One region of the Martinezella sp. CNPSo 3957 genome, then DNA from elsewhere that is predicted to be linked to it. Evidence: predicted binding sites of a transcription regulator. Region 1 holds the regulator's gene; each other region holds the start of a gene.
The links. The regulator PhoB, encoded in region 1, activates phosphate uptake and scavenging genes when phosphate is short. The targets are predictions, from matches to a motif close to TGTCATNNANCTGTCAT.
Positions count from the first base shown of each region.

Region 1 (7,788 bases):
GCTCGAGCAGGTTTCCGCCTGATATCCGTCGAGCCGCCCGGATTTTCTCCGGGCGGCTCGATCGCCTTTAGACAATTGGCAGCTCGTCAGCTGGCGACCTTGAATTCGACCAGGCCGTTGTTCAGGAAGACCATCTTGTCGAACAAGTTGAGATCCAGCGGATTCGGCAGGCGAACATCCGCAAGATCGGGCACGGGCTTCAACGCGGGATCGTAGGAACGGTCGATCTGCGAGATGAAGACGACGATAACGCCTCTGGCGCGCGCAAACGTCTTCAATATCTGAACCTGGATCATTAATTCCGGATTCTCCCGCTTCTGATCCAGCAGTTGCAGAAAATCGACCACTGCCAATGTACCGGGCGCCGCCGCAGTCAGCCTTTCGACGATATAATCGGCACTGATGGCATCCGAATTATCGAATTCGAATAGATCAGCAAATTCCGCATGATCGGCACCGATCACCGGGAAACGCTCCAGAACGACCTTTTCCGTGTCCTCCAACGTGAAGAAGACACCGCGATTGCCAGCCTTCATGGCTTCGACGGCGAGCCTCAGGCTCATCAGGGTCTTGCCGTGACCGCGCCGTGCGCCGATCAGCACCAGATCGCCCGGGCTTAAACGCGAATACAGCTCGCCGACGGGCACGGCTGAGTTCGTTTTGCTTGCAAGCAAACTCCAGCCTCCGAAACCCTCGACGGCCGCGACGCGATCCAGCGCGGCGTGCAGGGGGATGTTCTGCTGGCGGGACAGGAGCCTCGCCTTACGTTTCAAATGATATACAGGGGCAGAAAGCCTCATATAAACCTCCTATTGCGAGCAATGACCGCAACCCCTCCTTATGCCAGGCGCTCAAACAGTCGGTTTGGATGTCGACGGCCCTGCATGAAATATACTTTCCCGAATGGAGGGGGGAGGCATGGGCGATGCCAGAATCAGATGATAGCCCAAATCCTCCTGCAGGGGAATCTCATCCAAGCCCTGTCGGAGGAACATATAAAAGGAATGGGGGTTATATGGCTCGGAGGTTTTGATGCCGAGCGATCAGGTTGACCATCGATCACAGAAGTCCACGGACAATCGTGGCAAGCGTTTCCTGAGTACGGAGGATGCGCCCACCTCTACTCCGGCAGATAAGATCAAATCACGGTGACCTAGGATACTTGGGGATGACTTCGTTAACCTTCAACATGAGCCGCAATAGCTGGAATCGAAACCGTCCCAACCGTTCACGCAAGATTTCATTACGTCGTTCCTTGACGGAAAGCATCGGTTATAGGATACCGCTAAATATCCTGCACTTTGCGGGAATGGTGGAAAGCGGATAATATGCCGCAAACTTGAAAATGCTGAAACGGCGATGCGGCTTCAAGGAGCGCTCGACGTTTCAGGGCAGTGGCAAGGTGTCAGGCATGTATCGCGCCCTAACACGCGACATCGAGGTGGTTGTAGAGCCGTTTTATCTGGAGGAGCAATCCGACCCGGACGATGACCGTTATGTCTGGGGATACCGCATCGTCATTTCCAACCACTCGAAGGAAGCCGTGAAGCTGGTAACGCGCTATTGGCACATCACCGACATGAACGGCATCGTGGATGAAGTGACAGGCCCCGGCGTGGTCGGGGAGCAGCCTCACCTGAAGCCCGGCGATACCTATGAATATTCCTCGGGCTGCCCACTGGATACACCGTCAGGCATGATGTTCGGTCATTACCAGATGGAAACGGACGGCGGGGAGCAATTCCATGTCAAGATCCCCGCCTTTTCACTGGATACGCCTAACCTGCTGCGTACGCTGAACTGAGCGACCTCAAGCCACCTCTATTTCCGACACTTCGAAGCGATAGGTCGTCGAGCAGAACTCGCAGGTGACGGCGATCTCGCCATTCTCCTGGCTGGCCTCAATCTCCTCGGCTGTGAAACCTTTCAAGACGCCCTTCAGCTTGTCGCGCGAGCACGAACAGCGGTCATAGACGGCCTTCGGTTCATAGACGCGCACGCCGCGCTCGTGGAAGAGGCGATAGAGAAGCCGCTCGGTGCCAACCTGCGGATCCGTCAGCTCATCTGCATCGATGGTTTCCACCAGGCTGCGCGCTTCCGCCCAGGCGTCGTCCTCGGCATGATCGCGCCCGCCGGTATCGCCATCGCCGCCATGCAGGTCCGGCTGGCGCATGCGCTCGGGCGCTTCCGGCAAGAACTGCGCGATCAGGCCGCCGGCACGCCAGCGGTGACGCGGCTTGCCGTTCTCATCGCGATCGAAGAGCTCTGCAGCGCCCAGACGCACACGCGTCGGGATCTGTTCCGACTGGCGGAAATAGGTGCCAGCGATCTCTTCGAGCGAGGCGCCATCAAGCGCGACGATGCCCTGATAAGGCTGACTGAAGCGGCCCTGATCGATGGTAAAAGCGAGCACCCCCTTGCCCAGCAGCTGCTCAGGCTCGGTCCGGCCTTCCGCAACTGCCTTTGCCAGCGCCTCTTCATTGAAACGCGCATAGGCCCGGACGTTTTCCGGCGTCGAGAAATCGGCGACCAGAAGGTCGACGGGACCGTCGCCCTTGGTTTGCACGGTGAACTTGCCTTCGAATTTCAGCGACGTACCGAGCAGGACGGTCAGGACAATGGCCTCGGCGAGCAGCCGCGCAACCGGCGTCGGATAATCGTGCCGGGCAAGGATCGTGTCCAGCAGCGGACCGAGCTGCACGGCACGGCCGCGCACATCCAGACCTTCCACCTGGAAGGGAACGACATGATCGTCACCGGCGAAATCGAACTGACCCAGCGAGGCGGCATTTTCTGCCATTAGCTTACTCCTACTGCGCCCGCGCCCTTGAGACGCGGCTTGATATCTTCAGATCGCGCCCAGGCACCAAGCAAGAATCGACTTTTGCGCATGAAGGCGGTTTTCCGCCTCATCAAAGACAACGGATTGCGGGCCATCGATCACCTCGTCCGTCACTTCCTCCCCGCGATGGGCGGGCAGGCAATGCATGAACAACGCGTCTTTGCCGGCCTGTGCCATCAAAGCCTTGTTGACCTGATAGGGCTGGAAGACGTTGTGACCGCGTGCCCGGTGCTCCTGATTCATGGAAACCCAGGTATCGGTTACCACGCAATCGGCGCCGGCGACCGCACGGTCTGCATCATGCGAGAGCATGATTTCGGCGCCCTCGTTGCGGGCCCAGTTCAGATAGTGATCCTTCGGCTCGGAACCAAGGGGTACCGCCATATTCATGCGATAGCCGAAACGGGCGGCCCCTTCGATCAGCGAATGCAGCACATTATTGCCGTCGCCCGTCCAGGCAAGCGTCTTGCCCTTAATAGGGCCGCGATGCTCTTCGAAGGTCATGATATCGGCCATGATCTGGCAGGGGTGCGTGTCGTCGGTCAGCGCATTGATGACCGGAACAGTCGCATGTTCCGCCAGCTCCAGCAGGCGGGAATGATCGGTCGTGCGGATCATGATCGCATCGACATAGCGCGACAGCACTTTCGCCGTATCGCCGATCGTCTCGGCGCGGCCAAGCTGCATTTCGGTGCCGGAGAGGAACAGCGTCTCGCCGCCGAGCTGCCGCATGCCGACGTCGAAGGAGACGCGGGTTCGGGTGGACGGCTTCTCGAAGATCATCGCCAGCATCTTGCCGGCAAGCGGCTTGTCGGCCGTGCCGGCCTTCTGCGCGCTCTTTCGGACGATCGCGTCATCGATGATGTTGCGCAGATCGGCAGCCGGAACGGCAGAGAGATCGAGAAAGTGTTTCGGAGAAGCCATGTCCTTACCTGTACTCCAGAAAAAACAATAACGCCCGCGTGGGGCAGGAACGCCCCGACAGCGGGCGTTGAATTCAAGCCGATTTCTTGGTGCGGGCAGCGCGCGCACGCTCGGCGGCGCGCTCCAGGCGAGCGAAACCTTCGCGTGCTTCCTCGGCAGTGACGACCAGCGGCGGCAGCAGGCGGATGACGTTGTCGCCGGCCGGAACGCCGAGCAGACGCTCGGCACGGATCGCCTGCAGCAGGTCCGCCTGCGGAATGGCCGCCTTGATGCCGAGCATCAGGCCTTCACCGCGAACGTCCTCGATGATGTCAGGAAAACGATCCTTGAGCGAGGCGAGCCCCTGGCGGAAGACCAGCGAGACATCGCGCACATGCTGCAGGAAGCCTTCGGCAAGCACGATATCGAGAACCGCATTGCCGACTGCCATGGCGAGAGGATTGCCGCCATAGGTCGAGCCATGCGTACCGGCCTTCATACCGGAAGCGGCTTCTGCCGTCGCAAGGCACGCACCGAGCGGGAAACCGCCGCCGATACCCTTGGCGACCGCCATGATGTCAGGCTTGATGCCGGACCATTCATGGGCAAAGAGCTTGCCGGTACGGCCGACACCGCACTGAACTTCGTCGAGGATCAAAAGCAGGCCGTGCTCATCGCAGATCTCCCGCAGCCCCCGCAGGAATTCGTTGGTCGCCGGGCGGATACCGCCCTCGCCCTGCACCGGCTCGATCAGGATCGCAGCCGTCGCATCCGTGATGGCGGCGCGCACGGCGTCGAGATCGCCAAACTCCACCTGGTCGAAGCCCGGTGCCTTCGGGCCGAAGCCTTCGATATACTTCTCCTGGCCACCGGCGGCGATCGTTGCGATGGTGCGGCCGTGGAAGGCGCCTTCGAAGGTGATGATATGGAACTTCTCGGGATGCCCCTTGGCGAACTGATAGCGCCGCGCAGTCTTGATGGCGCACTCCAGCGCCTCCGCGCCCGAATTGGTGAAGAACACCTTGTCGGCGAAGGTCACCTCCGTCAGCCGCTTCGACAGCTTCTCCTGGCCGGGCACCTCATAGAGGTTGGACAGGTGCCAGACCTTGTCGGCCTGCGCCTTCAGCTCGGCGACAAGATGGGGATGAGCATGACCGAGCGAATTGACCGCGACGCCGGCTGCGAAATCGAGGTAGCGTTCGCCATTCTCAGTGACCAGCCAGACGCCCTCGCCTCGCTCGAACCGCAGCGGAGCGCGCAAGTAGGTGTCGTAAAGCGGCGTGGTCTCGGCCATGGCCATATCTCCTGATCACAACTTTAAGGACCGATCGCTTCCATTTGATGAAACGGGTCCGAAAAAATCAAAAATGCCGCCTTGCGGCGGCTTGGGCACTATTGATGTTTTGCACCGCGATGTCAACAAAACTGCCGTTTTAGCAGGTGCGAGAAAACGCTTGCCGGCAAAAGAGATGCATCGGGCGGCGCCTATGGCAGAAATGCCACGCCCGGACAGCAAGTTGGGGAAAACCTCGAAATCGATTCCTCAAGATTCCCGCGACTCTTGTCACGGAGTCAGCCTCACACTAGGTTAAAAACCAATTGCTAGACTGCATGCGGCGGAACTAGTCACCACAATTTTAGAGCGTTTCGCGCCTCGATACCATGCGAGGCAATGGTGAGGGATTCTGCCATCGGAAACGCGACAGCGGAGACAGGGCATGAATTGGACAGACGAACGCGTCGAGAAGCTGAAAAAGCTATGGTCCGAAGGATTGAGCGCCAGCCAGATCGCTGCGCAGCTCGGTGGCGTGAGCCGTAATGCCGTTATCGGCAAGGTGCATCGCCTGAACCTCCCCGGCCGAGCGAAGGCGGGCGGCACGACAACCGCAGCGCGCACGCCGAAGCGCAGCGCAGCGGCACCTCGCGCTGCGACCTACGGATCGCGCGTTGCTACCCGCACGGTGGTTGCCCGCCAGCAGGGCGCAACCATGCTGAAGGAAGAGATCGAGATCGATTCCGTCAATGAAATCCAGTATCGCCCGGCATCGAACGTCGTCGTTCCGATCTCCCGTCGCCTCGGCCTGACGGAACTGACGGAGCGTACCTGCAAGTGGCCGGTCGGCGATCCGCTGAAGGACGATTTCCATTTCTGCGGCAACGAGAGCCCAGATTCGTCGCCTTACTGCACCTACCATCAGCGCCTGGCCTACCAGCCGGTGCATGAACGCCGTCGGCCAGCGCAACCACGCGGCTGAGACGCGCCATCGATGAGATAAAAGAAACGGGCCCTGGGGCCCGTTTTCTGTTTCCGCCGCTATGTCGAATGCCTGATCGGGTATCCCCGCTCAGGCCTCCATGGAGTAGCCCGCGCCGCGAACGGTGCGGATGACATCCTGCATATTGGAGAAATTGAGCGCCTTGCGCAGGCGGCCGACATGGACGTCGACCGTGCGTTCGTCGACGTAGATATCGTGACCCCATACGCCGTCGAGCAGCTGCGAACGCGAGAAGACGCGGCCCGGCGAGGACATCAGGAACTCCAGCAGGCGGAATTCCGTGGGCCCCAACCGCACTTCGCGGCTCTTGCGGTGGACGCGATGGGTTTCGCGATCCAGCTCGATATCGCCGCAGCGCAGCACCGTGGAGAGAACCTCCGGGCGGGCACGCCGCAGCATCGCCTTGACGCGAGCCATCAGCTCCGGCGTCGAGAACGGCTTGACGACATAATCGTCCGCGCCGGTCGAAAGCCCGCGCACGCGCTCGCTTTCCTCGCCGCGCGCCGTCAGCATGATGATCGGCAGACGCTCCGTCTCCGGCCGCATACGCAGCCGGCGGCAGAGCTCGATGCCGGATACGCCGGGGAGCATCCAGTCGAGGATCAGGAGGTCGGGGATGCGCTCCTGGAGACGCAGCTCGGCCTCATCGCCTCTGAGGATCGTGTCTACCTCGAAGCCTTCGGCCTCAAGATTGTAGCGCAGCAGAACGCTGAGCGCTTCCTCGTCTTCTACAACAGCAACTCTCGGAACCATGCGCCTATGGTCTCCTTTCTTCGCTTTCGGATTATTCCGTCACTGCGCCGACGGTATTGGCGGTATCGTCCTTCGGGCGCTCGCCTTCCGGCTGCGCGCCCGTCGCCATGTAATAGATCGTCTCGGCGATGTTGGTGGCGTGGTCGCCGATGCGCTCAATGTTTTTGGCGCAGAAAAGAAGATGCGTGCAGGTGGTGATGTTGCGCGGATCTTCCATCATGTAGGTCAGCATCTCGCGAAAGAGCGAGGTGTACATGGCGTCGATTTCCTCGTCGCGTTCGCGGATCGACACGGCCTTGTCCGGCGAGCGGGTCGCGTAGACATCCAGAACTTCCTTGAGCTGGCTCAGCGCCAGTTCGGAGAGATGCTCGATGCCGCGAGCGAGACGGCGCGGGACACCGGTGCCCTGCACGGCGATGACGCGCTTTGCGGTGTTCTTGCCGAGATCGCCTACGCGCTCCAGATCGGAGGCGATGCGGATCGAGCCCATGATTTCACGCAGGTCAGCCGCCATCGGCTGACGGCGGGCGATGGTGACGATCGCCTTGTCGCCGACTTCGCGCTCGGCATGGTCGAGAACGACGTCGTCGGAGATGACCTTCTGGGCCAGGGCAGTGTCGCTGTTGACCAGCGCGCGTACGCTATCGCTAACCATCTGCTCTGCCAGGCCGCCCATTTCAGCAATGCGGCGCGTCAGGAACTTCAGGTCTTCGTCATAGGCAGAGAGAATGTGAGTGGAGACCATTTTTCTATCCTCAAGGTGAACTGTGTGAAATGAGCCGCGCGCCTGACATCATCAACCAAAACGGCCCATGATGTAATCCTGCGTGCGGAAATCGTCGGGATTGGTGAACATCTTATCGGTGTCGTTCTCCTCGACCAGGTGGCCGAGATGGAACATTGCGGTACGCTGCGAGACGCGGGCTGCCTGCTGCATGGAATGCGTCACGATGACGATGGTGAAATTCTCCCGCAGCTCGTGGATGAGATCCTCGACCTTGGCGGTTGCGATGG
Region 1 is NZ_JBXSOU010000005.1:115,982-123,769, forward strand. It holds gene AC13QE_RS14290 (O-succinylhomoserine sulfhydrylase) at 1-22, shown strand, start outside; gene AC13QE_RS14295 (DNA helicase) at 87-800, opposite strand; gene apaG (Co2+/Mg2+ efflux protein ApaG) at 1,412-1,804, shown strand; gene AC13QE_RS14305 (Hsp33 family molecular chaperone) at 1,811-2,800, opposite strand; gene argF (ornithine carbamoyltransferase) at 2,849-3,766, opposite strand; gene AC13QE_RS14315 (aspartate aminotransferase family protein) at 3,840-5,039, opposite strand; gene AC13QE_RS14320 (hypothetical protein) at 5,038-5,337, shown strand; gene AC13QE_RS14325 (GcrA family cell cycle regulator) at 5,464-6,000, shown strand; gene phoB (phosphate regulon transcriptional regulator PhoB) at 6,091-6,774, opposite strand; gene phoU (phosphate signaling complex protein PhoU) at 6,806-7,519, opposite strand; gene pstB (phosphate ABC transporter ATP-binding protein PstB) at 7,571-7,788, opposite strand, start outside.

Region 2 (7,788 bases), on a different contig from region 1:
AGGTGTCGATTGAAAAGCCATGATAATCTCCAGGCTTTTCCTCGATCGGCGAAGGCATAAAAAAACGCACTCCGACCGACGAGGATCGTTGAGTGCGTTGCTTGACGTCAAACGCTTACGGCCAGCAAGGCTGGCTGCATCTGCAATATGCGCTTGCTGAATCAGAGTCAATCCGAGCTCGCGAAACTGAGCGGTCGGCCAACGAAGCTTCAGGCTTGCGAGATCGGTTCAGAGTTATTCGGCGACCGGGCCGCACCAGCCGGGCAGATAATCGGCATCCTTGTGCTTGGCAAGATCATGCGCCTTTTCCACCGCGGCCTTGAAATTCTTCTCTAGATCTTTGCGCTTGATGCGGCGGCGCAAGAAATCTGCCCAGAGAAATTCGCTGAACGGCGTCGTGTCCTTGGCATAGCCGCCGACATGCCGCAGTTCGCCAGCCAAAGAGCGATAGGGATCGTCGATCAGATCCTTGATGCTCTTCGGGATGTCTTCATAGCCACGACGCTTCCCCTCTTCGTCAAAGGGATGCATCCAGTCATGACAGTCCATGACGAACCAGAAGGATTCCCGGTCAAGTCGCGAAAGATCGGCAACCGTCGTGACGAGAACATTCTTCACCCCTTCCTCATAAAGCGCGAGCGAAAGATGGTGATGATCGATGACATAGTATTGGCCCCGCGGTCCGCGAATGGTCGGCACCATGTGATTTCCGAGGAACTCACCGGCCTTGTCGCCCGCGGCTTCCGCCTTGAGGCGCCAAGCCTTACGCTTGGCCTTGACCTCGCGCATGCCGACGGTGATCTGGGTGGGTCTCAATTCTTCGATGGGAACTGGATGCAGGATCGGTTCGCGCAGCGTAACCATTTGAAAGCTCTCCGCAAAGGCAGGACCATCCGAGCCTAGCATAACCGGCCGATCCGGCAAGGTCGGCGCTATATGCTCGTCGGCAAACTGTATCGGCTGAAGGCGAACCTGCCGTGAGAAGCACAGCTCATGTTCGGAGATTCATTGCCTGTCATGCGGCTTTCTTGATCACCGTAAACTGCGAACGCCTGTAGAAGGCCAGCATTTCCCGCTCGAAACTCTCGACGGCAAGTAGGACCCACGGCTCGTAATGGTCTTTGCGGGACCGCATCCTGCGTCGGCCATCCATGTCGAGCATTCCCCGCAACGCCCAATCTACCAACCCCATCCCATCACTCTCACCCTGACCAGGTCCATTCGCCGTCCGCCTTACCGGCCTCGATCGCGTTCGGCGGCATGGCGAACGCTAAATAGGTAAACGCTGATCGAAGGAAAGGTGAAGAAACGTTGTGTTAAGGTTTGTAACATCCGTTTGCTTGGAACTGTCGCATTGCGGAGACACCCTGGCGATAGGGGTCACCTGAACATAAGGCGCGTGACGTAGCGATCGATGGCCCGCGAATTCGCGCCGATCCAGCGCCAGATCATGGCCATGGCGAACATGGTCAAAAGCCAGCCGAGCATGACATCCGACAGGAAATGAGCACCGAAGATCACGCGGTTGAATGCCACGAACAGCGAGCATGGCACCATGATCGCCGCGGCAATCCATCTGCGCCGTGCAGGCACGAGAATCAACAGGGACAACGCCGCCGCAGCCGCGGCGGCTTCACCGGAAGGAAAGGAACAATTGCGGCTGCATGCCCCAGAAAACTGCCATACCGGCGTAAAGTCGGCCTTGCCCCCGAATTCGATCAGGTCACGGGGGCGTACACGTCCGATTGCGACCTTCAGTGTCTGCACGATCAATAGCGGCCCGGCGGCAAAACTCAGAAGCACGAACAATGGCTTGTGGGAAGGGCAGAACCGCAGTCGCCGCGGCAGGAAGACATGCAGAACCACGGTGACAGCCATGGCGCCGACAATATAGGGCTGGCTTTGGCGAGCGATGTCCCTCACCGCTTTCAGCCAGGGATTCTCCACCAGCCAGAAAGCATGCCCATGGGCAAACAAGCGCGCGACCGCCAGATCGAGCTTCGGAAAAACCACAAAGACGAAGCTGGTCCAGACGATCAGCATGCCGATAACAGCCAATTCGCTATCCGCAGTTGCCTGCAGCGGACGCGGCCGCATTTGACCGGAGCCGGCGCTCCAAGAATTTGATGCAAATTTCCACATGCCATGTCTCCAGAGGCGGAACGGCGCCAAGCTGAAGCCCGATTGTCAAGGAATGGCGAAGATCGCATGAAGGCTCTGTTCAGAGTCGGCCATCGGACGATCGGAAAACTGTTTGGAAATTGCGGAAGCGGGCTTAGTCCGCAATAGTAAGGTTCGGGCGACAAAGTCGAACGGAAAAACGGAAGAAGCACAGGGCGCTAGGGGTGGATAACAGTCTCGTTCTTATTGTCGAGGATGAACCAGCGATCGCGCAGATACTCGAGGGCTATCTGACGCGGGACGGCTTTCGCACGGTTCGCGCCGGCGACGGCGAAACCGCGCTGCAGCACCATGCGCTTTTGAAGCCGGATCTCGTGCTGCTGGATGTTCGTTTGCCAAAACTGAACGGCTTCGGCGTGCTCGGCCGCCTGCGCCAGGCCGGCTCGACGCCGGTCATCATGGTCACGGCCGTTGCTGACGACATAGACCGCCTGAGCGGGTTGCGCCTCGGTGCCGACGACTACATCGTCAAGCCGTTCAACCCGCAGGAAGTCGTCGCCCGCGTCAGAGCGGTCTTGCGCCGGACGCAGGGCGAGCGAGCAGAAGCCATCAAGCGCTTCGGCGCGCTGGAGGTCGACTTCGGCAGCTATACGGTCTTCATCAACAAGGATGAGCGCCGTATTGCATTGCCGCTGACGCTCAGCGAATTCCGCATCCTCGCCTATATGATCCGCCATCCCACCCAGGCTTTCGCGCGTGCCGATATTCTCGATGCCTGCCTGCCGGAAAGCGATGCTCTGGTGCGGACCGTCGACACGCACATTTCCAATCTCAGGCGCAAACTGGAGGAAATGGGGCAGATCGGCTTCTTTCCTGCCGTGCGCGGCATCGGCTATCGCTTTTCGGACCCGAGATGAAGAAACCGAGATTTCCCAGCGCGCCGCTTGCCACGCTCACGGCCGTCGTCATCACGATCATGCTGCTGCTCAGCGTCGGCCTCACCTATGTGGGGGTCAACTGGTACGCGACCTATCTGGAGCAGGGTATTAGCGATGCCCTGCCACCGCGAGCCGCAACAGCCTACAAGATGCTGAGCGAAAACAAGATCCCCGATGGGGATTCGCTCAAGCTGCTTGTCGAACATCTTAATTCGCTGACGGAGCCGACGGATCTCAAGGTGCAGCTTTCCGTGCTCGTCTTCGGCCTCATGTCAGCGCTCCTCTGCGCCGTGATCGGCGTCTTCCTGGCGCGTCGGCTCACACATCCGCTCGAAGAGCTCACCTCTGCCGCCGAGGGCCTTAAATCGGGCGACTTCTCCGTCCGCGTCCCCGCCTCCTATCGAAGCGCCCGCGAAGTCGCGAGCCTTGTCGAAACCTTCAACGCTCTTGCGACCAGCCTGGAGACGATGGAGGAACGATTGCGTTTCAACAACATGGCGGTTGCACACGAGCTGCGGACGCCGTTGACCATCCTGCAAGGATCATTGCAAAGCATGCTCGACGGCGTATTTCCAATGGACCGGAAAATCATTTCCGATCTCCTCCTGCAGGTCGAAGGCCTGGGGCGGGTTGTCGAAGACCTGCGCACCCTGTCGCTCGCCATCGGCCAGAAGCTGGTGATCGAGCGCCAGCGCATCGACACATCGCGATTGGTCGAGACTGTCATCGCCGCGGCAAAGCCCATGCTGGAAGCCAGCAGGATGCAGGTGGAAACGGAGCTGAAACCCGCCTGGATTTCAGCCGACTCTCCCCGTATCCGCCAGGCTGTATTGGCGCTTTTCGAAAATGCATGCCGCTACGCTGCAGAGGGCGGCTCGCTGCGATGCGAAACCGAACAGGTCGCGGACGATAGCGTCATCATCCGCGTTCTCGATCGCGGCCCGGGATTTCCGCTGGATATGGATGCCGTCGCGGTTAACCCGTTCTGGCGTGGCGACCCCTCGCGTTCGCGCGCGACCGGCGGCACCGGACTGGGGCTATCCGTGGTGCAGGCAATCGCGCTTGCGCATGGCGGGCACCTGGAATTCGCAAACCGGCCGGAAGGCGGCGCGATGGTGTCAATCCATTTGACGGACAGCACGCCAGGAGAAACACATGGTTTCGATGAGCTGGAAACAGCCTCCCGCCAATGCGGGCTTTGTTGAGCAAAACCATCGCGGCCGGGCGGACCCTGAAAATCTCTCCGGACCGGCGCAATCGTCTGCGGTAGCGATCTAGCGCAACATTGACCTCAGGCCGGATCTTCCCGGTGTAAATCGTGGATAGCGACGGCGTCGTCGGTAAACGGCGGCAACAGCCAGTCGGTATGGCGCAGCGTCCGCTTCGTATCCTCGAGGCCCATATCCCAGTGCTCTCGCATCGAGGTGCCCGAAAACTCGTAATCCTTGGCGTGACCTTCGTAGTTCTTGTGCTGATAGATCAGGTGCACAATGTTGACGACACCGGCATCGGAATAATCGGCGATCAGTTCTTCCTCTTCCGCGGTCAGCTGATCCCTGGGGACACGCTTCAGCGCACCCAGAAGCTTCATCTTCAGTCCATGGATGCGCTTGAAATTATCGGTGTTCTGCCGCGTGCGGCTCGAATACATGATGTCTTTATGGCGTGAAAGGACATCTGGCATGCTGCGCGGCAGGACGCCGCGCGCGCTGAACAGATCGACCTGGAAGACCAGCGAACTGCGGTCTTCTTCCTGATCGAGCAGATATTGCAGCGGCGTGTTGGAAACGATGCCGCCGTCCCAGTAATATTCGCCCTCGATGCGGACGGACGGAAGTGCGGGCGGCAGCGCGCCACTTGCCATGATGTGCTCGGGGCCGATGCGCATATTGTCGGTGTCGAAATAGACGAAGTTGCCGGTGCGGACATTCACCGCACCGACGCTGAAGCGCTTCTTGCCATCGTTCAGCACGTCGAAATCGATCAGCATTTCCAGCGTCTTCTTGAGCTCTGCCGAGTCATAGAAGCTGGTGGCACCTTCCGCACCCGGCAGCTCCAGCCAGGGATTGGGAAAGCGCGGCTTGAAGAAGCCGGGCTGGCCCATGGTCATCGTCATCCACGAGCTGGTGCGGTTGCGGATATCGCGAAAGAAATCACCTTCGGGCGTATAGGCCCAGATCTTGCGGCCGGAGATGATCTGCCAGAATTGCTCCAGACGCTGCAGCCGCCGACCAGGCTCGTTGCCGGCGATGATCGCGGCATTGACCGCGCCGATCGAGACGCCGGAAAGCCAGGTCGGCTCGCATCCCGCTTCGGCAAGCGCTTCGTAAACGCCAGCCTGATAGGCGCCGAGCGCGCCGCCCCCCTGGAAAACCAGGGCGACGCGATCATATTGAGCGGCAATTTCCGGGATAGTCGGGGCTGCGGCCTTGGTGTTTCGTTCAAGCACGATCCGTCTCCAGCATGAAATAGCAATGAGGTTTGGTTATCTGCGCTCTGCGAGATAGTCGTGAACGACTTCGCCGAGGCCGAGCGTCAGATCGGCGGTGAAATGAACTGCGGAAACCACTTCCAGCACAGGCAGCCGTGCGACGTCGGCCATGACATGCGGCCGAAGATCGAGGGCAGCCGGCGAAGTCCAGGCTTCCTTGATGGCGATATCGGTCAAGTAGTAGCGCACAAGCTCGCAGATGCGCGGGGTGGCGTCGACATGCGGCACGATCTTGATCAGGAAGTTAGGTTCCGAGAGAGCGGACAGAAGCGGTCCCTGGTCGATCGGCTTGTGCTTGTAACCCATCGTTCCCGTGGCGCAAAGGACGCTGCCATAATGCAGCGTGCCGACGATGACCTCGCCCTCGTTGACGATCTTCGGGCTGGCAAGCTTCTTCGGAAAACCCCAGATCTCGCGGCCGCCGGTGATCGGCGCATCGTCATCCAGATACATGGAGTGGACATAGCCGCCCTTTTGTCCGCGATAGGTTACCGGGATCACCTGTCCGGTCTCGGTATAATCGCCGAAGCCGGTGGAATCGGGCATGCGGATGAATTCGTATTTCACCAGCGGCTCGTCGATTTCGAGCGGCGCGGGCACGACGGCCTCAAGCGCCTCGCGCGAGGTGCGGTAGGTGATGATGATATATTCGCGATCGAAGAACCGATAGGGCCCTGGAGGATAGGAGGGATTGGTCAGCGGCATCGCATAGGCATGCTTGAGAATGTCTTCGACCTTCATCGTATCTTCCGTCGTTGGAGGAAATCGCCGGCACCGGAGCGAAAACTTGCACGGTTGCATGACAGTGAAGTGTCAGGGGACGAAAGCCCACGGCTCACTGCAAATTGCACTGTTATCAAAGCGACATATCGGGCTGGCAGTGTGCGTTCACGTTGAGCATTTCCCTTACCCAACCATGTCACAAAGATTGCAGGAGTAGCATCATGGGTTCGTTGACTTCGAAGAATGCGCTGGTCACCGGTTCGACGAGCGGTATCGGGCTTGCGATCGCCCGTGCCTTTGCCGCTGAAGGTGCGAATGTGACGATCAACGGCCTTGGCGATGCCGATGCAATCGAAAAGGAACGTGCCGCAATCGAAGCCGATTTCGGTGTGAAGTGCCGCTATTCAGGCGCCAATATGATGAATGGCGAAGAAGTGACATCCATGGTGCGCGAAGCCGAGGAAGCCTTCGGCAGCCTCGATATTCTCGTCAACAATGCCGGCATCCAGTTCGTTGCCCCGATCGAGGAATTTCCTGACGACAAGTGGGAAGCGATCATCCGCATCAACCTGCTTGCAGCCTTCTATGCCATCAAGGCTGCCATCCCCGGCATGAAGGCACGCAAATGGGGCCGCATCATCAACACGTCCTCGGCGCATGCTCTTGTCGCCTCGCCTTTCAAGTCTGCCTATGTTTCGGCCAAGCACGGCATTACCGGTCTCACCAAGACGATCGCACTGGAAGCCGCCCAGAACGGCGTGACCGTCAACTCCATCGCGCCCGGCTATGTCTGGACGCCGCTCGTCGAGAAGCAGATCCCCGAGACGATGAAGGCGCGCAGCATGACGGAAGAGCAGGTCAAGCATGATGTGCTGCTCGCCGCCCAGCCGACGAAGGAATTCGTGACCGTCGATGAAGTCGCAGCCATCGCCGTCTTCCTCTGCGGCGATGCCGCCAAGCAGATTACCGGCACGACGCTTTCCGTCGATGGCGGCTGGACCGCCGAATAACACCGAAGCCACAGCCGGCACATGCTTGGGCAGCGTGCCGGCTTTCTGCGGCCCTTAGAGCCGGATGATTTAGGTCGAGTCGACCTAAAATCTGAATCCGCTCTAGAATCAAAGAAGTAGAGCGTGATGTCGTCCGAAAACCGCCAACACTTTCGGCATCACGCTCTAAGCTGCAGCATCAACATGAAAACAGAGCAGGAGGCGCACAATGACCGATGAAACCCAGGACCCACTCAGCCGCATCAAGGATGAGATCGTCGACAGCTTTGACGAAGAGCTGGAGATGCAGCTCGAAGAGGACCGGCTGGACGAGTTGGTCGCAGAGGGCCTTATCGGCGAAGGCGAAGCGGCGCTCGATCGCCGCGTCTATTTCCGCGAACTCTTTCGCCTTCAGCACGAGTTGGTGCGCCTGCAGGATTGGGTGCAGTACAAGAAGCTGAAGGTCGTCGTACTGTTCGAGGGCCGAGATTCCGCCGGCAAGGGCGGCGCCATCAAGCGTGTCACC
Region 2 is NZ_JBXSOU010000004.1:368,787-376,574, forward strand. It holds gene AC13QE_RS13080 (arabinose transporter) at 1-21, opposite strand, end outside; gene AC13QE_RS13085 (ParB-like protein) at 235-864, opposite strand; gene AC13QE_RS13090 (hypothetical protein) at 1,016-1,192, opposite strand; gene AC13QE_RS13095 (phosphatase PAP2 family protein) at 1,381-2,142, opposite strand; gene AC13QE_RS13100 (response regulator) at 2,346-3,038, shown strand; gene AC13QE_RS13105 (ATP-binding protein) at 3,035-4,264, shown strand; gene AC13QE_RS13110 (patatin-like phospholipase family protein) at 4,351-5,508, opposite strand; gene AC13QE_RS13115 (acetoacetate decarboxylase) at 5,545-6,291, opposite strand; gene AC13QE_RS13120 (3-hydroxybutyrate dehydrogenase) at 6,495-7,283, shown strand; gene ppk2 (polyphosphate kinase 2) at 7,492-7,788, shown strand, end outside.
Region 2: AC13QE_RS13115 (acetoacetate decarboxylase) is a predicted target of PhoB. The motif match lies at 6,350-6,366, and genes of this name have one in related genera.

Region 3 (7,788 bases), 110 kb from region 1:
GATTCTCGAGTCACTCGGTGCCGGCGATTTCCACCTGATCGACAGCGGTAATGGCCTCAAGCTCGAACAATACGGTCCCTACCGCATCGTGCGGCCGGAAGCACAGGCGCTATGGCCGCCGTCGCTCGCTGCGCATGTCTGGGACAATGCCGATGCGATCTTCACCGGCGATACCGATGAGGACGGCATGGGCCGCTGGCGCTTTCCGCGCGAAGCGCTCGGCGAGACCTGGCCGCTGCAATTGCTCGGCGTCGATTTCCTCGGCCGCTTCACCGCCTTCCGACATGTCGGGGTCTTTCCGGAGCAGATCGTGCACTGGGCCTGGATGAAGGAACAGGTCGAGGCGGCGAAACGACCGCTGAAAGTCCTGAACCTCTTCGGTTACACCGGCGTGGCGTCGTTGGTGGCAGCCGCTGCCGGCGCAGAAGTGACCCATGTCGACGCCTCCAAGAAGGCGATCGGCTGGGCGCGCGAAAACCAGGCCTTGGGCCGCATGGAGAAACTGCCGATCCGCTGGATCTGCGAGGATGCGATGAAGTTCATCCTGCGCGAGGAACGGCGCGGCAATAAATATGACATCATCCTTACCGACCCGCCGAAATTCGGCCGCGGTCCGAACGGCGAAGTCTGGCACCTGTTCGAACACCTGCCGCTGATGCTCGATATTTGCCGCGAAATCCTGTCGCCGAAAGCGCTCGGCCTCGTGCTGACGGCCTATTCGATCCGCGCCAGCTTCTACTCGATCCATGAGCTGATGCGCGAGACCATGCGCGGCGCCGGCGGCGCGGTCGAATCCGGCGAACTGGTCATCCGTGAGGCCGGCCTTGACGGCCGCGCGCCGGGCAGGGCGCTTTCCACCTCTCTCTTCAGCCGCTGGGTGCCGAAATGAACCAGGATTTCCGCAGTGACGGCCCACGCAAGGTCGGACAGGTCAAGGAGGTCACCTCGCTTGCCAATCCGATCGTCAAGGACATTAAGGCGCTGACGGTCAAGAAGTCCCGCGAGGAAAGCGGCGCCTTCCTGGCCGAAGGGCTGAAGCTCGTCATCGACGCGCTCGAACTTGGCTGGACGATCCGCACGCTTGTTTATGCCAAGGCGGCCAAGGGCAAGCCTCTCGTCGAACAGGTGGCCGCCAAGACGGTCGCGGCCGGCGGGCTGGTGCTGGAGGTCAGCGAAAAAGTCATCGGCTCGATCACCCGCCGCGACAATCCGCAGATGGTAGTCGGTGTCTTCGAGCAGCGCTGGCAGCAGCTTCGGGACGTCAAGCCGAAGGCCGGTGAAACCTGGGTAGCGCTCGACCGCGTCCGCGATCCCGGCAATCTCGGCACGATCATCCGCACCGCCGATGCGGCCGGCGCCTCCGGTGTCATCCTCGTCGGCGAGACGACCGATCCGTTTTCGCTGGAAACCGTACGCGCCACCATGGGCTCGGTCTTCGCCGTTCCTGTCGTCAAGGCGACGCCGGAAGAGTTCTTGGCCTGGAAGAAGAAGGCTGAGGTTTCCGTTGTTGCCACCCATCTGGCTGGCGCGGTCGATTACCGCACCATCGATTACAAGAAGAAGCCTGTCGTCATCTTGATGGGCAACGAGCAGTCCGGCCTGCCGGATGCCCTGGCGAAAGAGGCCGATGCGCTCGCCCGCATCCCGCAGGCCGGCCGCGCCGACAGCCTCAATCTGGCGGTCGCGACGGCAGTCATGCTGTTCGAAGCCCGCCGCCATATCCTGACCCTGAGCGAGACCCGATGACCGATAGCGAGACCCACGAACAGCCGACTGCAAAGCCAGCCCTGTTTTCGCGGCCCCTGCCAATCCTGATTTTCATCGTGGTTGCCGTCGTTCTCGACCAGGCAATCAAGATCATGGTCGACAACTGGTTGCCGCTACAGGTGGATAGGCCTGTGCCTTACATTCCGATGCTGTCGCTTTATCGCACCTATAATCTCGGCGTGGCCTTCTCGATGCTGTCAGGCATGGACGGCTGGTTCATCGTCGGGATGCGGCTCGTCATCGTCGCCTTCGTGCTCTGGCTCTGGCGGCGCACGCCCGATCACCGCTGGCTCGCGCACACGGGCTTTGCTCTGATCATCGCCGGCGCCCTCGGCAATCTGCTCGACCGTTTTCTCTATGGCCACGTGATCGACTACATCCTCTTTCATACGCAAACGTGGTCTTTCGCCGTCTTCAATCTTGCCGACAGCTTCATCACCATCGGCGCAGGCTGCGTCATTCTCGACGAGCTTCTCATGCCGAAAAAGGCAAAAGCGTAAAATTCTATCGAATCCCTGAAGGCATCGGGAAGACTGCCCATGATAGCCAGACGGCATGAGCACTCTGGCAGATCTGCAGGAAAAGCTTGCCGCCGCGGCAGTTCACGACCAAACGGGACCGAGCGAAGGGCCGGCCGCCGACGAGTCGTCGCTTGTAAAATCGACAGTACCGCGTGAGGCGGGGCAGCAATCGCCACCGCCCGCGCAGGCCCGGTCGTTGCTGGGCCATTGGCTGAATGGCGGGGGTCTTGTCGCTGGGGCAGCCTTTCTGGTGATTGGCTTTACCGGAGGTCCGCTGCTGCTCGCGGGTCTGTTTGGTCTTGTGGCCCTTGCGCTTGCCGCTATCGGCATCGTCAAAGCTCGAGGCGCTGCGGACGAGCCCGAGATTGCTGCTGCCGATGCCAGCGAGAGCGAGCATGATCGCCTGTGGGAGTACAGGGAAAGCGCCAATCTCCTTGCCACCATTCATGATGCGCTCGGCGATATCACCGTCACACGCAGCATCGATCGGCGGATTATGCATGCCAATGCCACGTTCAGCCGATTGACCGGCAGGCCGCACCCGGAGGGCCTGACGCTGGAAGAGACCGGCCTCGTATTCCGTACCGTCACCGGCGCGAAGCATCAGGATGCGGAAATCGCAACGCCCGAGGGGCGGCGCATTTTTGCCTGGCACGATGTCATGTTCCGCGACGCGACGACGGGGCAATTATGCATACAGAGCATCGCGCGCGACGTGACCGAGGAGCGGCAGACTGCGCGCCTGCGCGAAGACGCCAGATTGAAGGCCGAGTATAACAGCGCCGCCAAATCCCGCCTCCTCGCCACCGTCAGCCATGAGATCCGCACGCCGCTGTCTGGCATTCTCGGCATGAACCATCTGCTCGCCCAGACGCCGTTGACCCTGGAGCAGGCAAATTATCTCACCGGCATTCGCCAATCGGGTCACGCGCTGGTGCAGCTGGTCGAGGATCTCCTTGATTTCTCCACGATCGAAGTCGGTCGCTTCCAGTTGCATCCACGGCAGGAGGCTTTACGGCCGCTGCTGGAAGGCGTCATCGAGATGCTCGCCCATCGCGCCCATGAAAAGGGCATAGAAATCGCTGCAAGCGTTGCGGCCGATGTTCCGGAGAACTTGGAATTCGATCCCGCTCGGCTGCGCCAGATCCTTTTCAATGTCATCGGCAACGCGGTGAAATTCACCCAGACCGGCGGTGTACTTGTCGGCGTCGATCTCAATGGCCGGGATTTGACGATATCGGTGCGCGACAGCGGTCCCGGCATGACCGAGGAGGAGCAGGCCCGCGTCTTCGGCGAGTTCGAGCAAGCCGGCACCACGGTGGAAAGAAGTGCCGGCACAGGTCTCGGCCTTGCCATCTCCGCCCGCATCCTGCGCGAATTCGGCGGCGGCCTCAGCGTCGCGAGCGAGCGCGGCAAGGGCAGCGAGTTCGTCATCTCCTTCCCGGTCCGCCTGGTTGCCGGAGAGAATGGACACGACCGGCGCAATACCATGCTCAGAGGCTCTCGTATCCTGCTGCTTGCCCCCGAAGGCGCGGCAAGTACGGCCATCATGCGGACCATACAGACGCTCGGCGGCCGCTGCCGGCTGATCGGGCCCGGTGACATGGACGATCTTCTGCCTTCCTTCCCCATGGGCGAAGGCGGGGTGTGGACGGATCTCATCGTCGACCATCGCATGGCGCCCTGGTATTTCAGCGAGGGAAATGCGCTTGCGGTGCCTCGGCTGCGCAAGATATTCCTCGTCAATCCCGAGGAGCGCAACACTCATCCGCTCGATCTTTTCGATGCCTGGCTCATCAGGCCGCTGCGCGAGCAGTCGCTGATCGATGTGCTGAGAGGCCGCATGCGCGGCATGGAGAGACGCGACGCCTTGATCGAGGCCGTTTCCGAGATCGGTATAACGACGCCGGAGGCGGAGGAGGACCGTGCGCTCGATATTCTGCTGGGCGAGGATGACCCCGTCAATGCGATGCTGGTTCGGGCCATGCTCTCCAAGGCCGGCCACAGGGTCCGCCTCGTCGAGGATTTCGATGGCCTTCGAGCCCGCATCGAAAAGCTCGAAACGCGGCCGGAGGTACTGGTCACGGATTTCAACATGCCGGGCGGCACGGGTGCGGCCGTGCTTGCGCAACTGCGGGCCCATGAACGCAGGCATGGCCTTCCTTCGCTGCCGATCGTCGTACTGACCGCAGACAGCCGCGATTCGATCCGTCGCCAGGCGCTGTTGGCCGGTGCCGATGCCGTCATCATAAAGCCGGTCGATCCTGAGAAGCTGAAGACAGTGCTGAATGGCCTATCCAGATCGGTTTTCGAACGCGCCTGAAAATTATTTCCGATCTTCGACTGACGCACAAGGAAGCCGGCTCATCAATGTTCGATAGAGGCCGAAAAGAAGGCTCAACCTGCGGCATTTGCGGCCGCTAAGTTGGGGACGGTGCGCCTATTCGAATATTGCAATGGGCACAGTTCTTGCATTTAGCATGGCTGCGTGTCACTTTCCTGTCGCACGAATTTGGTTTATGGCGCTATATCGGCCCGCAGGGGGAGAATCGCCATGTCCATCGAAATTTTGAATCGCGAAGCTCAGGGCGAAATGGTTCAGTCTTCAAAGGCAACGGTTGAGCCGGTTGCCAGCGATGTGCTCGGACGCATCGGAAATCTCGAAACGCGCCTTGCCCGCACGGCGCGCGAAATCGATGCCGCTCAGGCCGTACGCTACCGCGTTTTCGTCGAGGAGATGAACGCGCAATTGCCGGCTGACGCCATGCGTCGCCAGCGTGACGTCGATAGCTGGGACGCCATTTGCGACCATCTTCTGGTGCTGGATCGATCGATCGAAGGCGATTCGGAAGACCAGATCGTCGGCACCTACCGCCTGCTGCGCCAGGAAGTGGCCATGGCAAATGGTGGCTTCTATTCGTCATCGGAATTCGACATCGACGCACTGCTTGCCCGTCATCCCGACAAGCGTTTCATGGAACTCGGCCGTTCCTGCGTGCTGCCGGACTACCGCAACAAGCGCACGGTCGAGCTGCTCTGGCAGGGCAATTGGGCCTATGCGCTGAAGCATGGCATGGGCGCGATGATCGGTTGCGCCTCCTTCCCCGGTGTCCTGCCGGAACAGCACGCGCTCGCCTTGTCCTTTCTCTATCACAATGTTGTCGCCAAGGATGACTGGGCCGTCGGTGCTCTGCCGTCGCTCGCTCGGACCATGGACCTGATGCCGGTCGAGGCCATCAATCCGAAGAAAGCGCTGATGGCGATGCCGCCCTTGATCAAGGGCTATCTGCGCCTTGGCGCCATGGTTGGCTCGACCGCCGTCGTCGATCAGGCCTTCAACACCACGGATGTTCTGATCGTCCTGCCGATCGCCAGCATCTCCAACCGCTACGTAAATTATTACGGCGCGGATGCCGGTCGCTTTGCCAGCTGAGGACTATCAAGGGATCGCGAAAATATCGATCGCGTCGGTGATGCCGCGCAGCGCGACATGATGCGATTGCGGTGTGAGACCGCGTCTTGTCATCAGTTCGGCAGCGCGAGGATGATCGAGCACCGAACTGGTGGCGAAGATTTCGCGTGATGTGGCGAGATGCTGGACGCGGGATGCGATATTGACCGTTTGCCCGAAATAATCCTGCCGTTCGTTCAGGCTCACGGCGATGCACGGCCCCTCGTGGATCCCGATTTTCAGGAGAAGGTCGTCGTTACCGCGCTCATTGTTGAGGCTGAGCATGGCCTCGCGCATCCGCATCGCCGCAGTGAGCGCCCGATCCGGCGTCGGGAAGGTTGCCATGACTGCATCGCCGATCGTCTTGACGACGGCACCCGCCTCTGCCGCCACGATTTCGTGCAGGATGCCGAAATGGGTCTTGACCAGATCGAAGGCAGCGAGATCGCCGACCCTTTCGTATAATTCCGTGGAACCGCGCAGGTCGGTGAACAGAAAGGTGAGGCTGGTGATCTTCAGCCGCTGATCGATGTCGATCGTATCCGTGCGGTAGATGTCACGGAAGGTCTGATTGGAAAGCAGGTGCTTGGCGGTCAGAAATGGCCGGCGCTGTCCAAGCAGCGTGTGAAGAGCCTCGTTTGCCACGCAGATCGACGGCAGCACGCGAAGGTCGGTGTGGTTCTCCATCTGGATGCGCAAGGGACCGGGCCGCAACTCGATGGCCTCGCTGTGCCGGTGCATGCGATCGAAAACGATTGAAAGAGCCTGCCTTTCCCTAGACGGCTCTCCCTTCACATCGAGGAATTGCGCCGCATGCGTGACAGGCTCGAAGATGATGGTGAATTCCGCCGGCAATTGAAGCGATATCACTGCTTTCTCGCCGGGCGGCAGCTCGAGCGATTCCAGAACGAATTGATCGACTTTTTCTTCATACCCCTCGTCGGGAAGGTCGATACCCGAGCCCCAATAGATCTGACGGAAATATTCGAGCGGCGGCAGGTCGTGCGGATTATGCGCTTCGATGTGGCGCACGCGCGGACTGACGGTGAAGGTAACTTCGACCATCTCATCGAGCGTCGGCTCGTAGCCGGCTGCGCAAAGCGTACAGTTATAGGTGTCGCTTTGCACGGTTTTCAGCGAGGTATTGGCATCCAATACCCCGCCGCAGCCGGGGCAAAGAACATTCCACGACATCTCGAACAGGCCAAGGCGCGACGCGTGCAGGAAGGCATTGATAGTCTGTTCTTCATCGAAGCTATGGTCGGCGGCGAAGGCGAGCGCATTCACACGGTTGAGCTTGCGGTCGGGTGCGTCAAGGACGAACCGCTCAATAGCATCGACAATGTCAGGCTGCGCTGAATGGCGCAACACTCCGAACAAAACCTGAGCTTCACTCATCCCTTTATTTTACACCGAATTGACACGGGAGCCCATCACCTTTGTTGGGTCGCCGGCTCAATTTCATAAGGTAGCGTCTACGACCCCGCACCATAGGCCGCGATGGCGGCCATATTGACGATATCGGAATCCTTGGCCCCCATCGATGTGATCTGCACCGGCTTGTCGAGGCCGACGAGCAGCGGCCCAATGACCGTCGAGCCGCCGAGCTCCTGCAGCATCTTGGTGGAGATCGCCGCAGAGTGGAAAGCGGGCATGACAAGCACGTTTGCCGGTCCGGATAGCCGCGAGAAGGGATAGAGGCTTTCCATGAGCTTGCGGTCCAGCGCCACATCGGCGGCCATTTCGCCATCGAATTCAAAATTGACGTAGCGCTTGTCGAGAATGTTCACTGCTTCACGGACCCGCTCGGAACGTTCCCCCGGGGGATGGCCGAAGGTGGAATAGGCGAGCATGGCGACGCGTGGCTCATAGCCCATGCGCCGTGCGAAGCCGGCAGCTTCCTCGGCGATATCAGCCAGTTCTTCTGAGGTCGGCATGTCATGTACGGCTGTATCGGCGACGAAGACGGTTCGGCCGCGCGCAAGCACGATCGAGATGCCGATGACCCGGTGGCCCGGCTTGGCGTCGATGCAGCGGCGCACGTCGCCG
Region 3 is NZ_JBXSOU010000005.1:227,037-234,824, reverse strand. It holds gene AC13QE_RS14900 (class I SAM-dependent methyltransferase) at 1-889, shown strand, start outside; gene AC13QE_RS14895 (TrmH family RNA methyltransferase) at 886-1,746, shown strand; gene lspA (signal peptidase II) at 1,743-2,267, shown strand; gene AC13QE_RS14885 (PAS domain-containing hybrid sensor histidine kinase/response regulator) at 2,323-4,611, shown strand; gene olsB (l-ornithine N(alpha)-acyltransferase) at 4,843-5,721, shown strand; gene AC13QE_RS14875 (DUF5939 domain-containing protein) at 5,728-7,137, opposite strand; gene AC13QE_RS14870 (NADP-dependent malic enzyme) at 7,215-7,788, opposite strand, start outside.
Region 3: olsB (l-ornithine N(alpha)-acyltransferase) is a predicted target of PhoB. The motif match lies at 4,778-4,794, and genes of this name have one in related genera.

Region 4 (7,788 bases), on a different contig from region 1:
CCCGTTATCGTCATCGCCCCGCATGACCGCTTCTTCGATAAGACCGTTTCCAACATGCAGGAAGTTGCGGCTCGTGGCGGTCGAATCATCTTCATCACCGATGAAATTGGCGCTGCCGCATCGACATTGCCGACCATGGCGACCATTACCTTGCCCATCGTGGACGAGATCATCGCGCCGATCATCTTTTCGCTGCCGATTCAATTGCTTGCCTATCATACGGCCGTGTTCATGGGCACGGATGTCGATCAGCCCCGCAATCTCGCCAAGTCGGTCACCGTGGAATAGGATTCCTTCCGCCGCGCATTTGCCGTCACGTCCTCGTGAGTCGATCGCTTGTTCGGCTCGCAGACGCGGCTGCCGGGTTGTATGCCGCGCCAATTTCTGGCACGATTCGCCCACGGAGATGGTGGGGAGGGTTTGCCGGGAAGCGGTAGCGACGGGACGGAGTTTTCGAGCGGCGAATGACTGAAAAACTCATCAAAATGTCCGTGACGACGCGGATCAGAAACAATTTCCTGGCCGGCCTGATTATCTGTGCCCCGATCGCCATTACGCTATGGCTGACCTGGTCCGTCGTCCATTGGGCCGATAGCTGGGTTCGCCCCTATATTCCCGCGCGGTACGATCCCGAGAGCTATCTGAACTTCGCTGTGCCCGGTACGGGCCTAGTGATTGCGATGATCTTCATCACGATTGTCGGCTTTCTGGCCAAGAACCTGATCGGTCAGAGCATCGTCCGCTTCGGTGAGTCGATCGTCAATCGCGTGCCGCTGGTGCGAACCATTTACAAGAGCGTCAAGCAGATCTTCGAGACTGTGCTGAAGGAGCAGGGCACATCCTTCAAGAAGGTGGGGCTGATCGAATATCCAAGCCCCGGCCTCTGGTCCATGGTCTTCATATCGACGGATGCCAAGGGCGAGATCGCCTCGAAATTCAATGCCATGGGTCAGGACATGGTGGCGGTCTTCCTGCCGCCGACGCCGGTGCCGACGGCCGGCTTCCTTGTCTTCGTTCCGCGCGAGAAGATCACGGTGCTCGATATGAGCCCTGAAGATGGCGCCAAGCTGCTGATCTCAGGCGGCCTTGTGTCGCCGGAATACAAGGAACTGGTCGCAGCCAAGAAACTGCAGCAGCCGGTTCCGATGAACTCCTTGAGCTAGAATTGCTCATCTTCCAATGGTTGGATCAATAGCTTCGCGTTTTGCGCGAATTGTCATGCCTCTATCATATTGACACCTTAGATCGTCAGTCGGGGCAGATAATCGCATGTATCTCAGCATCGAATGTTCGGGGCACCGGCGCCGGACTGCAGTTCTTAGCGCGGCCCGAAAACGCGCCGGAGATAAATGCCATTGTCTCCGCAAATGTTTTCATCAGGAGGATATTGTCTTGAGCTATATGCGTTCGAAGAGCTTGCCGCTGCTGTCGGCGGCGCTTGCCACATTTGTTTTCACGGCTCCGATGCCGGCGCTGGCGGATAATTCCGTCACGGTCGAAGGCGTGACGCTCGTCAACAAGGGCCGCGTCGCGGTCGGCCGCATCCCGGCCAATTTGCGCGATAAGTTCGGCGAGACCTTCGGTTCCGGTTCGGGCATGTCGATCGATACCAAGAGCTGGGTTCGCAATGCCGATGGCACCTACAACGGCTCGCTATGGCTGCTGCCGGACCGCGGCTATAATGTCGCCGGAACCACGGATTACCGCGGGCGTCTCAACACCATCGATATCAAGCTGACGCCGGTTGCCCCCGGTGCAACACCTCCAGCCGGCCAGGAACAGTCGGGCCTCGAAGCCAAGCTCGTGGATACGCTGCTGTTGAAAGACAACAAAGGCAACGAAACCACTGGCCTTGATCCAGCCAACAGCGTTCGCCAGGCGGAAGGCGGCATGCCGCTTTTGCCGCAGGCACCGAACGGCAAGATCTCGCTCGATAACGAAGCCATTGCCCGGCTGCCCGATGGTTCGATGTTCATCAGCGATGAATACGGTCCCTATATCTACCGCTTCTCGGCGGATGGGCTGATGATCTCGGCCACGGCACCGCCGGCCGCATTTCTGCCTATGCGCGAGGGCGTTGTGAATTTTTCCTCGAACAACCCAGGTCCCGGCGAAACCGCGCCCGATCCGAAGGATCCGACCAGCGGGCGCCAGAACAACCAAGGCTTCGAGGGCATGTCTCTGACCCCGGACGGCAAGTTCCTGATCGTGGTGCTCCAGTCCGCAACCCGCCAGGATGGCGGCGATTCCAGCTCCACGCGCCAGAATACCCGCGCGCTGGTTTATGATGCCGCCGACCCTGCAAATCTGAAGCTGGTGCACGAATATGTTGTGCCGCTGCCGGTCTTCACCAATGACAAGGGCAAGACGGCCGTTGCCGCCCAAAGCGAAATCGTGGCGCTCTCATCGACAAGCTTCCTGATGCTCGCGCGCGACAGCAACAATGGCTATGGCCAGAAGGGCGATAAATCGCTCTATCGCAGCGTTGTGGCTGTCGATGTTTCCGCTGCCACCGATATTGCCGGCGGCAAGTTCGACAGCGATACAGCGGTCGCGCCGAAGGGCGTTCTTGATCCTTCGGTAAAGCCGGCGGCAGTCAGCAATTTCATCGATATCAACGACAGCGCCGATCTAGCGCGCTTCGGTCTGCATAACGGCGCGCCGAACGACCGCAACAACCTCTCGGAAAAGTGGGAGGCCATGTCGATCGTCAGCGTTCAGGATCCAAAGCTGCCGGACGATTACTTCCTGTTCGTCGCCAACGACAACGACTTCATCACCCAGGATGGTTTCCAGGTCGGCGCTGCCTACAAGGATGATAGCGGCGCCGATGTCGACACCATGTTCCAGGTATTCCAGGTTACCATTCCCGGTCTCGCCGCAAAGTGATCTGATGAAACGCGGATGGATGCGGCTAACGCGTCCATCCGCCTACCCAGCTCGCAGGAAGCGGATCGCCTCATCGCGGCGGAAGAGATAGAGCAGGGTGCGTACCGCACTGCCACGCTCACTGGTCAGTTCCGGATCGCGCTCGATGAGATAGGCGGCATCCTTGCGAGCGATCTCGAGAAGATCGGCATGAGCCTCGAGGCTGGCGATACGGAAGCCCGGTGTGCCGGACTGGCGTGTCCCCAGAAGCTCACCTTCGCCACGCAGCTTCAAGTCCTCCTCGGCAATGCGGAAGCCATCTTCGGTCTCTCGCATGATCGACAGCCGGGCATGCCCGGTTTCGCCGAGCGGGCCTTTGTAGAGCAGGATGCAGGTCGAGGCTTCGTCGCCGCGACCGACGCGCCCGCGCAACTGGTGAAGCTGCGCCAGGCCGAAACGCTCGGCGTGTTCGATGACCATGATCGTCGCATCTGGCACGTCGACGCCCACTTCGACGACTGTCGTAGCCACCAACAGACGGATCTCGCCATTCTTGAACGCCATCATCACGGCATCTTTTTCGGGGCCGCTCATGCGGCCATGGATTAAGCCGATGCCGGGGCCGAGCGCCTTGGTCAGTGTCTCATGCCGCTCCTCCACCGACATTAAATCTGATTCTTCGGATTCCTCCACAAGTGGGCATATCCAATAGGCTTTTTTGCCTTCCGCTAGCGCACTCCTTAGGCGCGCGACGATGTCGCCGGTTCGTTCATTCGGAATGGTGATCGTCTGGATCGGCTTTCGGCCCGCCGGCTTCTCGGTGAGCTTGGAAACATCCATGTCGCCAAAGGCGGCCAGCACTAGCGTCCGTGGGATCGGCGTTGCGGTCATGACGAGCATGTGGGGAGAGATACCCTTTGCGGTCAGGCGCAGGCGCTGGTGGACGCCGAAGCGGTGCTGCTCGTCGACCACAGCCAGCATCAGATTGGCATAGGCGACGCTGTCCTGAAACAAAGCATGCGTGCCGATGATGATCTGCGCCTCGCCGGAAGCAATGCGCTCCAGGATTGCATCCCGTTCCCGGCCCTTCGTGCGGCCTGTGAGAACTTCGACAGAAAGGCTTGCACTTGCTGCGAATTTTGAAATCGTGGCGAAGTGCTGTCGGGCGAGGATTTCAGTCGGCGCCATGAGCACTGCCTGGCCACCGCTTTCGATCACGGCGGCAATCGCCATCAACGCCACCAGCGTCTTGCCCGCGCCGACATCGCCCTGCAGCAGCCGGAGCATGCGCTCGGTGCCTGCCATATCCTTGAGAATATCCGCAACCGCATCACGCTGGCTATTCGTCATAGAGAAAGGAAGAGATTCCAGTATCTTGCCGCTGATTTCTCCAGTAGCCTGCACAGGCTGCCCCGCAACCTTGCGCAGCCTTTGGCGCACCAGCGAAAGCGATAATTGCCCCGCCAGGAATTCGTCATAGGCCAGCCGGCGGCGCGCGGGAGATTGCGGATCGATATCGGCCGCATCCCTAGGCGCATGCAGCATGTGGAAGGCATCGGAGATCGAGGGAAAGCCATGCTTCTGCGTGAGAGCAATATCATCCCACTCGGGCAGCTGCGGGATGCGCGGCAATGCTGCCTCTATCGTCTTGCGCAGGAACTTCGGCGTAAGCCCGGCGGTTAGCGGATAGACCGGTTCGACCAGCGGCAGGTTTTCCGCCTCGCTCTCGCGCATAATATAATCCGGATGCACCATCGACGGTCGGCCGTTGAACCAGTCGACCTTGCCGCTGACGGTAACGGTTTCATCGATCGGCAGCTGCTTTTCGAGCCATTGCGCCTTGCCGCGAAAAAAGACCAGCGCTAGTTCGCCTGTTTCGTCGTGCAGATAGACGCGATAGGGCACGTTGCTGCGCGGGTTGGGCGGCGGCTGGTGGCGATCGACGCGGCCGGTGATGGTGACGATGGCGCCCTGCGGCGCTCGGGCGATGCCCGGTTGTTCTCGCCGGTCGATGATCGAATGCGGCGCGTGGAAAATCAGGTCGATGACGCGGCAATCGTCGATGGTTTCCCGATCCAGCAGCTTTACCAGCAACTCGGATACCTTCGGCCCGACGCCTGATAGCGAAGAAATAGAGGCAAATAGCGGGTCGAGGATAGCGGGACGCATGGCAGGCAAAATGCGACGGGCAGGGCGCATTTGGCAAGGGGCAGCGAAGAACTCGATCCGTTTGAGCTCCACACTCCCCGGAAAATTGCATCGCAGGTGCTTTTTTCTGAAAAACCGGTTCCCACCTTTGAGCGCTGGTTTTATAGAGACGCATCAACATAAAGGTATTTTTGATGACTGGGCTGACCCTCAGCAGTGCCGATCTCGATCCTCGCCGCCGGCGCATCCTTTTCCGTTGCTGGCATCGCGGCATCCGTGAGATGGATCTCGTCTTCGGCCAGTTTGCCGATAATGAACTGCCGGGCCTCCCTGAAGCCGATCTTGATGAGCTGGAGCGCATCATGGCCGAAGAGGACAACGATCTTCTTAAATGGATCCTCGGTAGTGAGCCAACGCCGCAGCATCTGCAGACGCCGCTCTTTGAGCGCCTGGCCTCCTATAAGCCCGATTTTGAAGAGATCGCCGAAAGGTTCGGATTAACGAAATGATCCCCGGTTTCGACGCGAAGAAGCTGCTCGCCGCAAGCGAGCCGATGACGATCGGTCATGTTCCGGCCGGTCTGGAGCCGTTCCTGATTGCCGAAATGGCAAAGGCCGGCCAGCCGGTTGCCTATGTCATGTCCGACGGCCAGCACATGGCCGATGTCGAACAGATGCTCGGCTTCATCGCGCCTGAAATTCCGGTACTCACCCTGCCGGCCTGGGATTGTCTTCCCTATGACCGTGTTTCCCCAAGCTCTGACACCTCGGCCCGGCGCCTTGCGGCTCTGTCCGGCCTGATCGCGCATCATCGCAAGCCGCATGCAGCCATTGTGCTGGTGACCGTCAACGCCATGCTGCAGAAGGTCGCCCCGCAGGATATCATCGAAAGCCTGGCGTTCTCGGCACGTCCCGGGAACCAGGTCCGGATGGACGATATCGCGGCTCGCCTCGAGCGCAACGGCTTCGAGCGCGTGGCGACCGTGCGCGAGGTCGGCGAATATGCCGTGCGCGGCGGCATTCTCGACGTCTTCGTTCCGGGCACGGAAGAGCCGGTGCGTCTGGACTTCTTCGGCGATACTCTGGAGAGCATCCGCAGCTTCGATCCGGCCAGCCAGCGCACGACTGGGCAGGTACGCTCGCTCGATCTCAATCCGATGAGCGAAGTGACGTTGACGCCGGATACGATCAGCCGCTTCCGCAAGAACTATCTCTCCGCCTTCGGCGCCGCCACGCGCGATGACGCTCTCTATCTCGCCGTGTCCGAAGGTCGGCGATACGCCGGCATGGAACATTGGCTGCCGCTCTTCTACGAGAAGCTCGAGACGGTTTTCGATTACCTTAAAGGCTTTCGCTTGGTCACGGATCACACCGTGCGCGAAGCGGCAGAGGAGCGCTCCAAGCTCGTCTTCGACTATTACGACGCCCGCCTTCAATCCGGCCAGCAGGCCAAGGGGCAGATGGCACAGGGCACGCCCTATAAGCCAGTAACGCCCGGCCAGCTCTATCTCGATGGCAAGGCATTCGGCAATGCGCTTGACGCCTTCGGCGCTATCCGTATTTCGCCCTTCAACGAGCATGAGGGCGAGGCGCGTCGCGTCATCGAGCTTGATGCCCGCCAGGGGCCGCGCTGGGCGCGGGCAGCGACCGACACAACCGATAGCGAGCGCGTCAACGTCTTCGATGCAGTCGTCAAGCATATCGCCGACAAGCGGGCTTCGGGCGGTAAGGTGCTGATTTCGGCCTGGACGGAAGGCTCGCTCGATCGCCTCCTGCAGGTGCTATCCGAACATGGGCTGGCGCGCGTCAAGACGATCGAGGCCTTCAAGGACCTTGGCGGCCTGGCGAAGGGCGAGGCTGCTGCCGCCGTGCTGAGCCTCGAAGCCGGTTTCGAAGCGGGCGATCTGATCGTTATCGGCGAGCAGGATATTCTCGGCGACCGGATGGTGCGCCGTTCCAAGCGGCGCAAGCGCGCCGCCGATTTCATCTCGGAAGTAGCAGGCCTCGATGAAGGCTCGATCGTCGTTCATGCCGAGCACGGTATCGGCCGTTTCGTCGGCCTCAGGACCATCGAGGCAGCCGGCGCACCGCACGCCTGCCTCGAGCTGCAATATGCCGACGATGCCAAGCTGTTCCTGCCGGTCGAAAACATCGATCTGCTCTCGCGCTATGGCGGCGAGGGCACCGAGGCGCAGCTGGATAAGCTCGGCGGCGGCGCCTGGCAGATGCGCAAGGCCAAGCTCAAGAAGCGCCTGCTCGATATGGCCGGCGCCTTGATCCGCGTCGCGGCCGAACGCCTGACGCGGCATGCGCCTGTACTCAGCACGCCGGACGGATTGTATGACGAATTTGCCGCGCGCTTCCCGTATGACGAGACCGACGACCAGATGAACGCCATTGAGGCGGTGCGCGAGGATCTCGGCGCCGGCCGGCCGATGGATCGCCTCGTGTGCGGCGATGTCGGCTTCGGCAAGACGGAAGTGGCGCTGCGCGCAGCCTTCGTCGCTGCCATGAATGGCGTGCAGGTCGCCGTCGTCGTGCCGACGACGCTGCTTTCGCGCCAGCATTTCAAGACCTTCTCCGAGCGCTTCCGTGGGTTGCCGATCCGCATACAGCAGGCATCTCGTCTGGTCGGTTCCAAGGAACTGGCGCTGACCAAGAAGGAAGTCGCCGAAGGCAAGACCGATATCGTTGTCGGCACCCACGCGCTGCTCGGCGCCGGCATCCAGTTCGCCAATCTCGGCCTGCTTGTCATCGACGAGGAGCAGCACTT
Region 4 is NZ_JBXSOU010000008.1:226,015-233,802, forward strand. It holds gene glmS (glutamine--fructose-6-phosphate transaminase (isomerizing)) at 1-288, shown strand, start outside; gene AC13QE_RS19945 (DUF502 domain-containing protein) at 465-1,163, shown strand; gene AC13QE_RS19950 (esterase-like activity of phytase family protein) at 1,402-2,889, shown strand; gene recG (ATP-dependent DNA helicase RecG) at 2,932-5,037, opposite strand; gene AC13QE_RS19960 (FAD assembly factor SdhE) at 5,211-5,525, shown strand; gene mfd (transcription-repair coupling factor) at 5,522-7,788, shown strand, end outside.
Region 4: AC13QE_RS19950 (esterase-like activity of phytase family protein) is a predicted target of PhoB. The motif match lies at 1,215-1,231, and genes of this name have one in related genera.